Regions from separate parts of the Paenibacillus sp. FSL L8-0470 genome, predicted to be linked through region 2. Evidence: riboswitches for the same ligand, from Rfam matches in the RefSeq annotation. Region 2 holds a riboswitch; the other holds the start of a gene.

The links. Region 2 has a riboswitch for thiamine pyrophosphate ahead of thiC (phosphomethylpyrimidine synthase ThiC). Riboswitches for the same ligand answer to the same signal wherever they lie in the genome.
Region 1: another riboswitch for thiamine pyrophosphate. It lies ahead of NST99_RS10415 (thiamine phosphate synthase); the one in region 2 lies ahead of thiC (phosphomethylpyrimidine synthase ThiC).

Annotation. Positions count from the first base shown of each region.
Region 1 covers NZ_JBBOZM010000001.1:2,325,068-2,332,671, forward strand. Annotated here, with positions in the region: gene mdh (malate dehydrogenase) at 1-12, shown strand, start outside; gene NST99_RS10405 (hypothetical protein) at 135-560, shown strand; gene NST99_RS10410 (SDR family oxidoreductase) at 914-1,783, shown strand; TPP riboswitch at 1,932-2,034, shown strand; gene NST99_RS10415 (thiamine phosphate synthase) at 2,147-2,755, shown strand; gene thiS (sulfur carrier protein ThiS) at 2,807-3,010, shown strand; gene NST99_RS10425 (thiazole synthase) at 3,267-4,031, shown strand; gene thiH (2-iminoacetate synthase ThiH) at 4,060-5,217, shown strand; gene yfbR (5'-deoxynucleotidase) at 5,242-5,877, opposite strand; gene NST99_RS10440 (fumarate hydratase) at 5,983-7,604, shown strand, end outside.
Region 2 covers NZ_JBBOZM010000001.1:6,532,860-6,540,463, forward strand. Annotated here, with positions in the region: gene NST99_RS29720 (ABC transporter substrate-binding protein) at 1-163, opposite strand, end outside; gene NST99_RS29725 (sensor histidine kinase) at 451-2,217, opposite strand; gene NST99_RS29730 (response regulator transcription factor) at 2,239-3,780, opposite strand; gene thiC (phosphomethylpyrimidine synthase ThiC) at 3,980-5,758, opposite strand; TPP riboswitch at 5,863-5,969, opposite strand; gene NST99_RS29740 (NAD(P)-dependent alcohol dehydrogenase) at 6,074-7,132, opposite strand; gene NST99_RS29745 (SDR family oxidoreductase) at 7,187-7,604, opposite strand, start outside.

The sequences.
Region 1 (7,604 bases), 4.2 Mb from region 2:
GTTAGGATTTAAGCAGTAACCTGCGGGAGCCCCCATTTTAGAAATTATAATGGGGGTTTTCTTTTCTTCTATTTGTTGGTTAGGTATAATTGAAGTGTAACTAAAATCACTGAAAACATTAGAGGAGGTATGTTATGGGTCACTTTTTGTTTTTTCTACATATGATCGGTACATTGGCGCTGGGCTTTTATCTGGTGCTGCCGTTTGTTCTCGGGCGTGTCCAGAAGCTGAGCGTCCCTGCGAGAGAAGGAACGCTTAGCGCTATCGGCGGCTTCAACCGCTTCGCCCAGTACGGTCTGGTCATCCAACTGCTGACTGGCGGCTATATGATGACGAAGGGTGAATATTCGGTACCGTGGATGATCGTGGTGGTTGTTCTGCTGCTTGCTATGTTTGCACTCGGCGGCATCATCAGCAAACCATTGCGTCTTGCCGCAGCCGGCATGCGCGAGAACCGTGACGTATCCGCAGAGACAGGCAAAATCCGTACCTTGAGCCTGCTGCTCATGGTGGCGCTGGTGCTGATGGTGTTTTTTATGGTGTACAACAGCATTATTTAAGACTTCCTTCATAGAAAGACTACAGAAAGCCCGCCTCCGGATTGACATGGAGAGCGGGCTTTTGGGTGCAGACATTACTTCAGGACAAGTCTATCGGGTACCACCCAGCCATGCCGCAGTCACAGTCTGCATATATCTGCAACTCCATTGCTGGATTAGTGCTTTCTCTGTAAAGTATATCGCCTTCCCCGGCAAAAACAACTGACATTTTAGTTTGACCGCGCCCAAGGTGTGGTAAGTAACATAACGTAAAGCAAATAAAGAGATGATCTGCAGGTGCATAAACCAGACACCCTGAGCCAACCCTAAAACGATGAGTAACCAACAGGTACACAGCGAAAGGAGAATGGATCATGCCAGACAACACGCAAACCAAAAAAACATTACCTCCGCAGGTGCAGGACCGCCAGCCCGGAATTGAAAGTGAAATGAATCCGCTGCCGGAATTCGAGACCTCAGCCTATAAGGCGGCGGGCAAGCTGCTGGGCAAGGCGGCTCTGATTACAGGAGGAGACAGCGGTATTGGCCGGGCGGTTGCCGTTCATTTTGCGAAGGAGGGTGCGGATGTCGTTATTTCCTACCTCAATGAGCATTCCGATGCCGAAGAGACTAAACGCCAGGTAGAGCAAGAGGGAAGGAAGTGCATTCTGATCGCCGGCGATATCGGCGTGGAGGCGTTCTGCCAGGATCTGATCAATAAGACAGTGGAAGGACTCGGCAAGCTGGACATCCTGATTAATAATGCGGCCGAGCAGCATCCGCAGGAGAAAATTGAGGATATTACCTCTGAGCAGTTAGAGCGGACATTCCGCACGAATATTTTTTCGATGTTCTATTTGACCAAGGCAGCCATGCCCCACCTGAAAAAAGGGTCCACGATCATCAACACGACTTCGATCACAGCCTACCGGGGCAGCCCGCAGCTGCTGGACTATTCGTCCACCAAAGGGGCGATTCTCAGCTTTACCCGTTCTCTGTCGATGAACCTGGCGGACAAAGGCATCCGGGTTAATGCCGTAGCGCCGGGTCCAATCTGGACACCGCTTATTCCGTCGACCTTTGACGCGAAGAAAGTCAGTGAATTCGGCGGCACGCAGCCAATGAAACGCCCGGGACAACCGGAGGAGCTGGCTCCAGCCTATGTATATCTGGCTTCCGACGATTCATCTTATGTAAGCGGACAGGTAATGCATGTGAACGGCGGCGAGGTCGTAAACGGCTAAATGCGGTTGCTGATTCCATTGCTATGCATAATTAGAGTCTGGAGCGGAATCTTGGGTTCCGCTCTTTTTGATGCAGGCCTCTTTTAAAGGATGGCTCTTCAAGGAATAATATGTTAGTATATGAAACGTTAAGCGTAATTGAATATGGATTTGTCACTAGGGGTGCCGCAAGGCTGAGACGAACATACCCGTTCGGACCCTTTGAACCTGATCTGGTTTATACCAGCGTAGGGAAGTGGAGAACGAATAACTGCAGCGGGGCTGAATGGCCCGGTATTCCTGTATATATTCCAGACTGCCTCCTTTACGGGGGTGGTCTTTTTTGTGTTTGCCGGTAATGCAAAAGAACAGGAGAAGGTGAACATGTTGAAAGAGATACATTTGATCTCGGATGGAAAGCAAAATCCGGCGCAGTTTGTTCAACTGGCTGCGGCTGTGCATTTCATAGTGGATTATATCCATCTCCGGGAAAAGGCAATGTCTGTACGGGAGCTCATGGCTCTGACGGAGCAGCTGATCATAGCAGGGGTTCCGCCTTCCAAGCTGGTGATCAACGACCGGGTAGACGTTGCGCTGGCCGCAGGGACGGGCGGGGTCCAATTGGCTTGGCACAGCCTGCCGCCTGCCGCAGCACGCGGCATAGCACCGGGCCTGCGATTGGGAAGGTCGGTGCATTCCCCGGAGGAGGCGGCCGAATCCGGCCGGCAGGGAGCGGACTTCTGCCTGTTCGGGCATGTGTTTCCCTCGGCCTGCAAGCCGGGGCAGCGGGAACGCGGATTGCAGCAGCTGGCTGCGGCTGTCCGCTGCAGCAGCATTCCGCTGATCGCCATAGGCGGAATTGAGCCGGGTAATGCCGGTAAGGTTCTGGCAACGGGTGCTGCCGGAATTGCCGTAATGTCCGGAATATGCAGTGCGGGAGATCCTGTGGCCGCCGCTACAGCCTACAGATCAGCAGTTCAGGCCGTACCCTAAGCCTGAAGCCATGAATAATGCTCCTGCACCAGTTAAAGGAGGTGAGCAAGCATGAATTTGATCGTGAATGGAAAAGGCGGGGCCTATGAAGAGAGCTGCCGGACTGTAGCTGATCTGCTAAGCCGGTCAGAGTGGGCCGGGAGACTGGTTATCGTGGAGCTGAATGGTGAGATCGTCGGCAAGGACGTTTACGAAGATACGCTGCTGAGCGAAGGTGACCGCGTAGAGCTGGTCCATTTTGTCGGCGGGGGCTGAAGCCGGTGCGTGTTGCCGGATGAAAGCAGTAAGAGGCAAGAAGCAAGAGGTAAGACGTAAGACGTAAGACGTAGGAAGTAAGACGTAAGACGTAAGACGTAAGACGTAAGACGTAAGACGTAAGACGTAAGACGTAAGACGTAAGACGTAAGAATCAAGAGTTAAAGGTAAGACATAAGAGGTAAGATCAAAACTCAGTGTATCAGCAACAGAAGCACCGCATTTAAGCGGAGCCACTATCTCAGGAGGCGATTGTATGCAAGATTCTTTCGTTATCGGCGGAATTCCTTTATCCAGCAGGCTGTTTATCGGAACCGGGAAATACAGCCGCAATACCCTTATTCCCGAAGTGATTGCACGCTCGGGTTCACAGGTCATTACTGTGGCTCTGCGCCGGGTTGATACGGAGAGCAACGACAACATTGTTACTCATATTCCCTCCCATATGACGCTGCTGCCCAATACCTCCGGTGCGCGCACAGCCGAAGAAGCGGTGCGTATTGCCAGACTGGCCAGGGCGGCAGGGCTGGGCAATTGGGTGAAGATCGAGGTGATTAATGATCAGAAATATTTGCTGCCTGACAATATGGAGACGGTTAAAGCCACGGAAATATTGGCTGCAGAGGGTTTCGTTGTACTGCCGTATATGAGCCCCGATCTTTCGGCAGCTATCCGGCTCAAGGCAGCCGGAGCTGCCGCTGTTATGCCGCTGGGTGCGCCCATCGGCTCGAACCGCGGCCTGCAGACCAAGGAGCTGCTGCGGATTCTGATCGCAGAAGTGGATCTTCCGGTGATTGTTGACGCCGGTATTGGCAGACCTTCCGAGGCTGCTGAGGCGATGGAAATGGGCGCATCCGCCGTGCTGCTGAATACGGCAATTGCTACTGCGCGTGATCCGCTTCTAATGGCGGAGGCATTCCGTGAGGCGGTATCGGCAGGGCGCAAGGCTTATCTGGCCGGACTGGGGCCGGTGGAGGAGGCGGCAACGGCCTCTTCGCCGCTGACCGGCTTTTTGTTCTAGCCAATGGAGAGAAGGAGGGAGGAAGAGCATGAGCTTTTATGATACGCTGACCCGGCTGGAGCAGCTTCCTTACGAGACATTATGGAAGCAGTATACTGCCGTGGATGTGAAGCGGGCGCTTCGTTTGGAGCATCTGGACGAAGACGGGCTGATGGCACTGCTGTCTCCGGCGGCGGAGCCTTACCTGGAGGAAATGGCGCAGAAAGCGCAAAGATTGACACGTACGCACTTCGGGCATGTGATGCAGCTGTTTACGCCGATGTATTTGGCCGATTTTTGCGTGAATCATTGCACTTATTGCAGCTTTAGCTCGATTTATGACTTTCCGCGCAAAAAATTGACACTGGAGGAGGTCAGGCAGGAAGCAGAAACCATCGCCGATACAGGCCTGCGCCACATTCTTATTTTGACTGGCGAATCCCGGAGTGAAAGTCCGGCCGCTTATGTGAGGGAGTGCGTGAAGGTGCTCCGTGACTATTTTTCTTCTGTCAGCATTGAGGTTAATCCGCTCTCTACGGAAGAATACAATGAACTGAGGCTGGCAGGGGTAGACGGTCTTACCTTGTATCAGGAGGTCTACCATCAGGAGACCTATGGGAAGCTGCATGTGAAGGGTCCGAAGAGAGTCTACCGCAACCGTCTGGATGCGCCCGAACGCGGCTGCCGCGCCGGGTTTCGATCTGTGAATATTGGTGCCCTGCTGGGGATGTACGATTGGCGCCAGGAAGCTCTGGCCACTGCCCTGCATGCGAGATACTTGCAGGATAAGTACCCGGAGTGCGAAATCGGCTTGTCGATTCCCCGCTTTCGCCCGTATCTCGGAGAATTCAATCCGGCAAGTGATGTAACCGACCGTGCGCTGGTGCAGATCATACTGGCTTACCGACTGTTTTTGCCCCGTGCGGGCATTTCATTGTCCACGCGGGAACCGGCAGCTTTGCGCGATCATCTGGTCCATCTCGGCATCACTAAAATGTCCGCAGGAGTATCCACCGAGGTAGGCGGGCATACCCTTGAAGGCGGAACCCCGCAGTTTGAAATCTCGGATGGCCGCAAAGTGCATGAAATTACAGAAATGCTGTATGCCAAGGGACTGCAGCCGGTATTCAAAGACTGGGATATCCTGACAGAGCCGCTCCATTCACCAAAGATTACACTGCCCCATCAGGTGGACTCGCTGCATTAATAAAAAGCGATCAAATTGCTGCATTCAATCTGCCGAATCTGCCCCGGTCTCACTGCTCATGCCAGCGGACAGCTCGTCCAGCGACATTTCAAACCCTGGAGCCATATGGGCCAGGAAATAATCCATCTCCGGCAGTTCCAGTACGCGCAGCTTCGTCGCGGTCTGCTCTTTGGCAGCAGCGAACTCGCGGTTGCCTGCAGCGACCTCCCAGACGCATTTCAGGTAGGCGTCCAGCACGTCCGCTGCTTTGACATAGCGCAGCAGCCCGGCATCCTCTGAGCCGGGCGGGCTGTCCTGCGGCTGCAGGAGCGGCGCGTAGACCGCACTTAGCTCCGGCGGAATCATCGCCGCCAGACGTTCGGCGGCGACCCGCTCCATGTCGCGGAAGCTGGACAGCAGCCGCGGGTTGTTATGTTTCACCGGCGTAGCGATATCGCCGGTGAATACCTCGGAGGCGTCGTGGAACAGCGCCATCACGGCAGCACGGTCGGCATTTAGCGACCGCCCGAAATGAGCGTTGCCGATCGAGCACAGCATATGGGCCAGCAAAGCTACCTGGAATGAATGCTGCGCCACGTTCTCCGGGGCGGTGCTGCGCATCAGGCTCCAGCGCTGAATATATTGAAGACGATACAAATAGGCTGAAAAATGGTAGTTCAATTTTTAAGTAACCCCTTTCATGAGCCGATTAATATGATATTATAATAACTAATTGTAACAGAGTTTAGACAACCTGGAACTGATGGAGAGGAGTCCTGAATGAAGATGCAGCATTTTGAAGACAGCATTTATAATCTGATCGTAGAGACCTCCACAAATTTGCCGGGCGATGTGCGCAGGGCAGTAGCGAAGGGGCGCGCGCTGGAAGACAGGGCGACCCGCTCGGGACTTGCTTTGACCACGATTGCACAGAATATCGGAATGGCTGAGCTTCAGGTATCACCGATCTGTCAGGATACGGGGATGCCGACGTTTATTATTCATACACCTGTAGGCGTTAACCAGATAGAAATGAAAAAAGATATACACAGCGCCATTGTCCGGGCGACCCAAAACGGCAAGCTGCGTCCCAATTCGGTAGATTCGCTTACCGGTGAAAACAGCGGAGACAATCTCGGCGCCGGGACACCGGTAATCCATTTCGAACAATGGGAAGAAGAGGGCGTAGATGTCCGGCTCATCCTGAAGGGCGGCGGCTGCGAGAACAAGAATATCCAATACAGCCTTCCGGCAGAGCTGGAAGGACTGGGCAAAGCTGGCCGTGACCTCGACGGCATCCGCAAATGTATTCTCCATGCCGTCTATCAGGCACAGGGACAGGGCTGCAGCGCGGGCTTCATCGGTGTGGGCATCGGAGGAGACCGCACGACAGGCTATGAGCTGGCCAAGAAGCAGCTGTTCCGTAAGGTGGAGGATATCAACCCGGTAGAGGATCTGGGCAAGCTGGAAAATTATATTATGGAGAATGCCAACAAGCTGGGCATCGGCACGATGGGTTTCGGCGGCGAAGTCACGCTGCTGGGCTGCAAGGTGGGAGTAATGAACCGGCTTCCGGCCAGCTTCTTTGTCTCGGTGGCCTATAATTGCTGGGCCTTTCGCCGCCAGGGCGTGTTGGTTGATCCTGCGACCGGCAAGATCAGGGAATGGCTGTATGAGAGCGGCACGGGGATTTCCGTTGATGATGCTGGAGTACCTTCGCCCGAGCCGGTAGCTGTACATGCCGCAGGAGCTGCCGGGTCCGGTGTCGTTCCCGAGGATGCCACGATTCCAGGGGCTCCGGCTGTTTTGCCGGCCGCTGAAGCTGCTGAAGGAGCAGGGCAACCTGCAACGGCCGGCGGATCGCGCGAGGTCCGGCTGACGACGCCGATCAGCGAGGAGGATATCCGCAGCCTGCGGGTTGGCGATGTGGTAATCCTGTCCGGGGAAATGCACACCGGCCGCGATGCGCTGCATAAATACCTGATGGACCACGAAACGCCGGTTGATCTGAACGGTGCAGTCATTTATCACTGCGGTCCGGTCATGCTGAAGGATGAGGAAGGCTGGCATGTAAAAGCGGCAGGGCCGACTACAAGCATTCGCGAAGAACCGTACCAAGGGGATATTATTAAGAAATTCGGCATCCGCGCCGTGATCGGCAAAGGCGGAATGGGCCCCAAAACGCTGAAGGCTCTGCAGGAGCATGGCGGCGTATATCTCAACGCTATCGGCGGAGCCGCGCAATATTATGCCGAATGTATCAAGAAGGTAAGTGCAGTTGACTTTATGGAATTCGGAATCCCTGAGGCGATGTGGCATTTGCAGGTAGACGGCTTTGCGGCAATCGTAACGATGGATTCGCACGGCAACAGCCTGCATGCTGATGTGGAGAAGGATTCTGCAGCCAA
Region 2 (7,604 bases):
TCGCAGCGATATTAAAGTTTTTGTCCCATGCCCAGACCGTGATTTCCTTGGAGGTGCCTGTAGCTCCCCCGTTGTTGGTTTTTGCCTGGTTATTGGCGTTACTGGAGCAGGCTGTCAGCAGCATAAAGCCGGCGAGCAGAAGAGCAGTAGCTTTTTTCTTCATGATGTATATCCCCCTAACGTATATTTGAAAGTGCTTTCTTTATCAAGAATATCATCCTGGTCCTTCATTTCGTTAGAAATTAATTTAGTTAAAATAGTGATAATATTGTCTTTGTATCCGCTTCCATGGAGAGTGAGTTAGCATTTATTTTCTCCTTTCGCACTTTTTTTAGGTAAATTCCCGTCCAAGAAACATCGTTACATACAAAAAACCGGCGCCGTATATAGGGCTCCGGTTCATGGCGTGGCTTGGATAGTATGCTGCAAAAACACCGGTTCAATCCGTAGTTAGCAGGGGATTTTGATAGAAACCTTCGTCCCCTGCCCCGGTGTGCTGGAGATGGATACGCCGTAAGGCTCACCGTACAGCAATGTCAGGCGGTCATGAACGTTGCGGATGCCGATGCCGCTGAACAGCTGCCTGCTGACGGACGAGGCAGGAATCGAATCCTTGTTGTCCAGATCCATCCCATCTCCCGTATCAACCACCTCGCAGTGCAGCGTATCCCTGTCCTTCATAATGGTGACATAGATATAGCCGGAGGTTTTGATATTGAACGCGTGAAAGAAGGCATTTTCGATAAAAGGCTGAAGAACCAGCTTGGGTACTTTAGCAGACATGCAGTCCGGTGAAACGAAATAATCCACCTTAATGCGGTTGCCGTTGCGGACCTGATTAATATATACATAATGCTTCAGGTTAATAAGCTCCTCTTCCACTGTAATCGTCTCGTTCACATTGCTGATGGTGTTCTGGAGCAGGGAAATCAGCGCATGAATGGTCTCCGTCGCCTGTTCCTTGCTTCCTCTCTGCACCAGAATATTGACTGACGCCAGCGTGTTGTATAGAAAATGGGGATTGATCTGCTGTTGAAGCGCGGCCAATTCCGCCTTCCGCTGCTCCTTTTGGGTCTCCACGAGCTGACCGACATAGTCGTTCAGCTCTTTGAGCATATAGTTGTATGCGGTGCTTAGCTGTCTTGTCTCATAGGTACCGGTAACTGACATGTAGTTATGGAAACTTTTTTTGGTGACATTAGACATTTTTTTGACCAATGTGCGCAAAGACTGCGTCAGCCTCTTCGTCAGAAAATAGATGACAAGTACGGCTACGGCGGCGATTGCTGCAACGATCAGAAAAATCGCCTTTTTGTCCAGCAGCGTACCGATTGTCTGTTTCTTATCAATCAGATTCACAATATACAGGTTGTACGAAGGCAAATAGTCCGCCAGCACGATGACCTCCCGCCCGCCGATGGTGAGCTCCTGGCTGGATAGGCCCACCTCGGCGATCTGCTGCGCACTCTTCAGCAGGTCGGGAGACATGCTGCCGATTTGCTCCGTCCGGTTACTGGACACGATCAGGCCCGATGTATCCAGAAACATTACATCGTTTCCCTGGCTCGTAAAGCTGGCGTAGTTCTTGCGAAAGTCACTTTCACGGGTGAACATATACAAAGTGCCGTACGGCTTGGATAGACCCGGGGCGGTCAACGCCTTGGCGGCGACCAGATAACGGCTTTGTGAATTGAACGGGCTGGCGTCCATAAAGCTGTAGAAGAGCTGCCCATTGCGTTCCTGAGCGGCCTTTGTAATGGGATTGTTCTTCAACTCTTCTGATGAGCCCGACCAATAAGTAACATCGCTGGTGTAGCTTCTTCCGTTCACACCCAGAATGGAGAGGCCGATATTGGTCCCTCCGATGCCGGATTGAATGCGGTCCATCTGATCCCGCATACTGTAATACCGCTTGAAGTTCGCCAGTGAATTGATATCCTTCTCCGTCATGAAGCTTCTGATCACGCCGCTCTGCCCGACTTCAATAGCGCTGTTGACGGTTGCATAATGGGAGTTCTCCAAGGCACTTTTGATCTGGTCGATAATCTTGGAATTGGTGATGCTGAAGGTTTGCACGAATAGCTTTTGGGACATTTGTACGGTCACTCCGGTAATCAGGACGGTAACCAGAATGATGCTGATGACCATGACGGCGAATATTTTACTGAACAGGCTTTGATCCTTGAGCTTTGTGAGCCATTTCTCCGTTAGTCCCATTTCGGACTCCTTCCCGCTGCATTAGCCTTTCCGGTATTGACTGGGCGAGATTCCCATCAGCTTGCGGAATACTCTGGTGAAATAGCTGTGGTCTGAGTAGCCCACAAGACTGCTGATTTCGGAAATGGATAGACCGGCATTTTCTTTCAGCAGCAGGCACGCCTTTTCGATCCGCACCCGGTTTAAATATTCGTTGAAGCCCTCTTTGTTATGTAGCGCAAAATAATTAGACAGATAGGACGGGTTGAAATGAAATTGCCTTGCTACTTCGGTCAGCGTAAGCTGACGTGAATAATGCTCGTCGATATACAGTAAAATTTTTTGAATGGCTGGTACTCCGCCGCGGTTCTTGGTTACGCATTCCGTCGCAGCTTGCAAAAACTGCTCAAGCCGTATCTCCGTTTCACCGATATGCCGTGCCTCATGAATGGAGCGGAAGAATTCGTATTTGCTTTCGTCCAGGGCGCGGGCCTCGTAATGGAAATGCAGCAGCATTCCGATGATCTGAAACATACTGTGGCATAAAAACGATTTGAACTCGGACATCCCTGTATCTCTCCGGCCGGACATGGACGCGACATATGCGCTCAAGCGGCCGAAAGCCAAATCGAACTCCTGCCGGTTCAGCTCTGCGCCGAAGGCATCCTGATCGAAAGCGGGACCCTGCCGTCCCTCCTCGCCGTCATCTACCAGTAAACAATGATCCGGGAGAAAGAAGCGGCGGTCCAGCAGCTTCATCAGATCATCCTTATAGATCGTATGCAGTTCACTCAGCTCAGTGAAAACCCGGCTGACCGCGAGATTCAGGAACATATTTGCACGGATGCCCGCCGTGAATACCTGATCTGCAAGACGGATGAGCGCCTCATACCCAGCCTCCTCCAGATTAAACAGCAGACGGACATGCCCCTCCAGCGGAGACAGCCGGCGGAAGGTCACCCTGCTGACGCTGCTGTGCAGCAGAGAATGAATACTGTTCTCCAGCCATTCCTCTTTGCGGCTATTCGCAGCGGGTTCGTCGCCAGTATCAGCAATTAGCAGCACGAAGCCCGGTAAGGGGAACATCCCCCGCAGCGCTTCCTCGTCGTACTCCACTGGAAAGCCTGAAACCAGTTTGTCCAGAATATAGTCCGCGGATTGCCGCTTGTCGCTTCTCCAGTCCACATGCTGAAGCAGCGGAATCCGCTGCGCGGTTTTTTTCAGCACGGCAAGCAGGGAAGCGGCCTCCAGTCTGGGCTTCAGGATATAGTCGGCAACCCCGCTTTGGAAGGTTGAACGCACATATTCGAACTCACTGAAGCTGCTAAGCACGATCACCTCAATTTCCGGATACATCCCCTTGACGAGCCGGATCAGCTCTTCCCCGTCCATCACAGGCATAACGATATCGGTCAGGATGATATGCGGACGCTGTAATTCAATTAATTCAAAAGCCTCTCTTCCGTTGGAGGCCTCGCCTGCAATCTGAAACCCTTCCCCTTCCCAATCCAGCAGATGGATTATCCCCTGCCGTACCAGCATTTCATCGTCCACCACCAATATTTTGCAGAACGTTGTGTCCATGGCTTCTCCTTTTTGCGAACAAAAATACACTGAAAAAACAAAATGAAACCCGCTTGATTAAGGGGTTCCATCTCACCGAAACAAACTTATCCACCAGAAATGAAACAGCTTTCATAATCTGATTTACATTATAGGTATACGCCCGGAGACTGTCAATTGAGAGGGGGAGGGCGATTAGCGGCAGTCCCGGACCGACGGTTTATTTATAGATCAGACCTCCGCCTTCCTTAAACTCTTCTGCTTTATCCCGCATCCCTGCGGTAATCATCGCTTGCTCCGGTTCTTCTTGTCCCTCCTGCACCCTCGCCGTATCGCGGATACCATGAGAAATGCGCATACTGCAGAACTTGGGTCCACACATGGAGCAGAAATGAGCCGTTTTGGCCCCTTCCGCCGGAAGGGTCTCATCATGATATTCCAGCGCCCGTTCCGGGTCGAGCGACAAATGGAACTGGTCCCGCCAACGGAACTCGAAGCGCGCTTTGGAGAGTGCGTTATCCCGATCCTGCGCGCCCTTGTGTCCTTTGGCCAAGTCGGCTGCATGGGCGGCAATTTTATAGGTGATGACGCCTTCCCGCACATCATTTTTATTAGGCAATCCTAGATGCTCCTTCGGGGTAACATAACACAACATCGCCGTGCCGAACCAGCCGATCATCGCCGCTCCAATAGCCGAGGTGATATGGTCATAGCCGGGTGCAATATCCGTAGTCAGTGGTCCCAGTGTGTAAAAAGGAGCGCCATGGCAAAGCTCAAGCTGTTTATCCATATTCTCTTTGATCAGATGCATCGGTACATGGCCCGGGCCTTCCACCATCACCTGAACATCATGCTTCCAGGCAAGCGAGGTTAATTCACCCAACGTCTCCAGCTCGGCAAACTGGGCTTCATCATTAGCATCGGCAATGGAGCCTGGACGCAGCCCGTCACCCAAAGAGAACGCCACATCATAAGCCTTCATGATTTCACAAATATCCTCGAAATGTGTATAAAGAAAGTTCTCCTGATGATGGGCCAGGCACCAGGCCGCCATAATCGAACCCCCTCTGGAGACGATGCCCGTCATTCTTTTGGCCGTTAATGGGATGTAACGCAGCAGTACCCCGGCGTGAATGGTGAAATAATCCACTCCCTGCTCCGCCTGCTCGATCAGGGTGTCCCGGTATACCTCCCAAGTTAAATCCTCGGCCTTGCCGTTTACCTTTTCCAAAGCCTGATAGATTGGCACTGTCCCGATAGGCACCGGAGAATTGCGGATAATCCATTCACGGGTGGTGTGAATATTTTTACCCGTCGACAAATCCATGATGTTATCCGCTCCCCAGCGGGTAGCCCATCTCATCTTCTCTACTTCTTCATCAATGGAAGAGGACACCGCCGAATTCCCGATATTAGCATTGATCTTTACCAGAAAATTCCGCCCGATAATCATCGGCTCACTCTCCGGATGGTTAATATTCGCTGGAATGATCGCACGGCCGCAGGCTACTTCCTCTCTAACAAACTCAGGAGTTACATTTTCCCGGACTGCGATAAATTCCATCTCCGACGTAATCAGGCCTCTGCGGGCATAATGCAGCTGGCTGACATTGCGGCCCTCTCTGGCTCTCAAGGGACGACGTTGCAAGCCCGGAAACACCTCTGCCGCCGGCTTCTCTGTGAGATTCCCGTTATCCTCCGGCTTAACCGCTCTTCCCTCATAAGATTCGGCATCTCCCCGCTCCGTGATCCACTGAAGCCTGTGAGGCGTTAACCCCTTGCGGATATCGCTATAGGCTTCATCGTTAGTATAAGGCCCGCTTGTATCATAGACACGGACAGGAGCATTCTCCGCTTCTCCGGCCGTACCCGAGGTTCGGCTTAATGTAATCTCGCGCATCGGAACTTGAATATCAGGCCGTGAGCCCTCCACATACACCTTGTGACTTCCCGGAAAAGCACACAGATCAACCTCATGTTTCTTCTCTTGATTCAGCATCTTATTTCCTCCTTAAGGTTTGAGTAAATAAGAAAACGCGCAAAAAAGCCGCTCCACATGGAGCGGCTCAAAAATCCATATAAGGCTAACGCCAACAATGAAATAAAAGTCCGGCTCCACTTTCCTACGCTGGTATAATCCAGATCAGGTTCAAGGGTCCAGGAATGCATTTTTCCCGTCTCAGCCTATTCAGGCTCCCCTAGTGGTTTCTTATTTAGTTATGTTAAAGTTACAGAGAAATCCAGCAATTGTCAACCGGTGTTCTTATAAAGGAATTGGCAAATCATAAATATCGATTGCATCAGATGAGCACTGTTAGCTTAGCTGACTTTTTATGCACACGATAATTTTCCCTTTCGCACGGCCTTCTCCAAGATCACGAAGGGCATGGGCCGCGCCGCTTAACGGATATTGCCGATCAATAACTGGCACTACGTAGCCTGCTTCGACAAGCTCCTTCCAAACCATTTGATCCTCGTGGTTCGGCTTATGGATTAGAAGTGCTATTTTCTTTTTTTCAAACCAGGCAGACAGCGGTGCAACCAACAGAGCCAGGAGGATATAAGAAAAGGAACCGCCGACCATGACATACGTACCGCCTGACGTTAGTGCGCGCTTCATCGCGACAACCGGACGGTTTCCAACGACATCGAGGATTAAATCGTATCGTTGTCCGCTTGTGGTGAAGTCATCTTTGGTATAATCCAATACATGATCCGCCCCGAGGGTACGCAGCATATCCAGCTTCTCGGCGCTGTCAACGCAGGTCACTTCCGCTCCGGCCCATTTGGCATATTGAACCGCAAACGTACCCACTCCGCCACCGCCCCCATTGATCAGAACCCGATGGCCCTTTCGCAGCTTTCCTTTGTCACGCATGCCCTGCAAGGCTAGAACGGCTGCCTGAGGAATAGCCGCTGCCTGCCCGAAGCTCAGGTCTGCCGGCTTTGGTGACAAGGCTTTCTCGCTGGCACATACATACTCCGCAAATCCGCCCCAGCCGCAACCGGAAAGGTCCCCGAAAACCTCGTCCCCCGGCCGGAATCTTTTGGCATTGGCACCCACGGCGATGACCCGTCCTGCGATATCTGCGCCAAGAATACGGTAACGGGGTTTACGGAGCCCGCCAAGGCGGTTCATGAACGGTTTGCCGCGGAGGAGATCCCAATCCCAGGAATTAACAGAGGCAGCGTGGACCTCGATCAACACTTCATGGTCTTGCGGTGCAGGGATATCCACTTCTTCAATACGTAAGACTTCTGGCGATCCGTAGGTATCATAGACCATCGCCGTCATCGTGCGTGCTACTCGTTCGCTGGGTAAGCCTGTATCCATCATCTCTTCTCTCATGGTCATTCTCCATTCGATAGGCATTTTATTCTCCAAGGAAAATGTAATTCCCTTTATTAGAATAACCGTCTTCCTCTTTTATGAAAAATGCTGAGCTATATTACTTAGATACTCTTCCTCAACCGTATTTTTCTTCATACTTATGAGCATTTTCGCATCTTCTCCCACTACATAACGGAATTTGCTTGTACCGTCTGTGGCCGCTTGATAAATAGTGTCAGCTACAAGTGCTGGTGCCGAGGCATAGTCTGGAGCTTTTTCCATTTCCCCTAATTTACCCAGAAAGGCAGTAGTGAATGATTTATAATCCGTTAAGTCATCATTAAAAAAGAACTCCATCGATCTTCCGCCAAAGTCCGTGCTAATGGCTCCTGGTTCAATCAGCTTTACTTTGATGTTTTGTGATGCTAATTCAAAAGATACGGATTCAGAAAAACCTTCTACCGCGAATTTAGTGGAGTGATACAGAGACATCGTAGGAAAGGTCACGATCCCT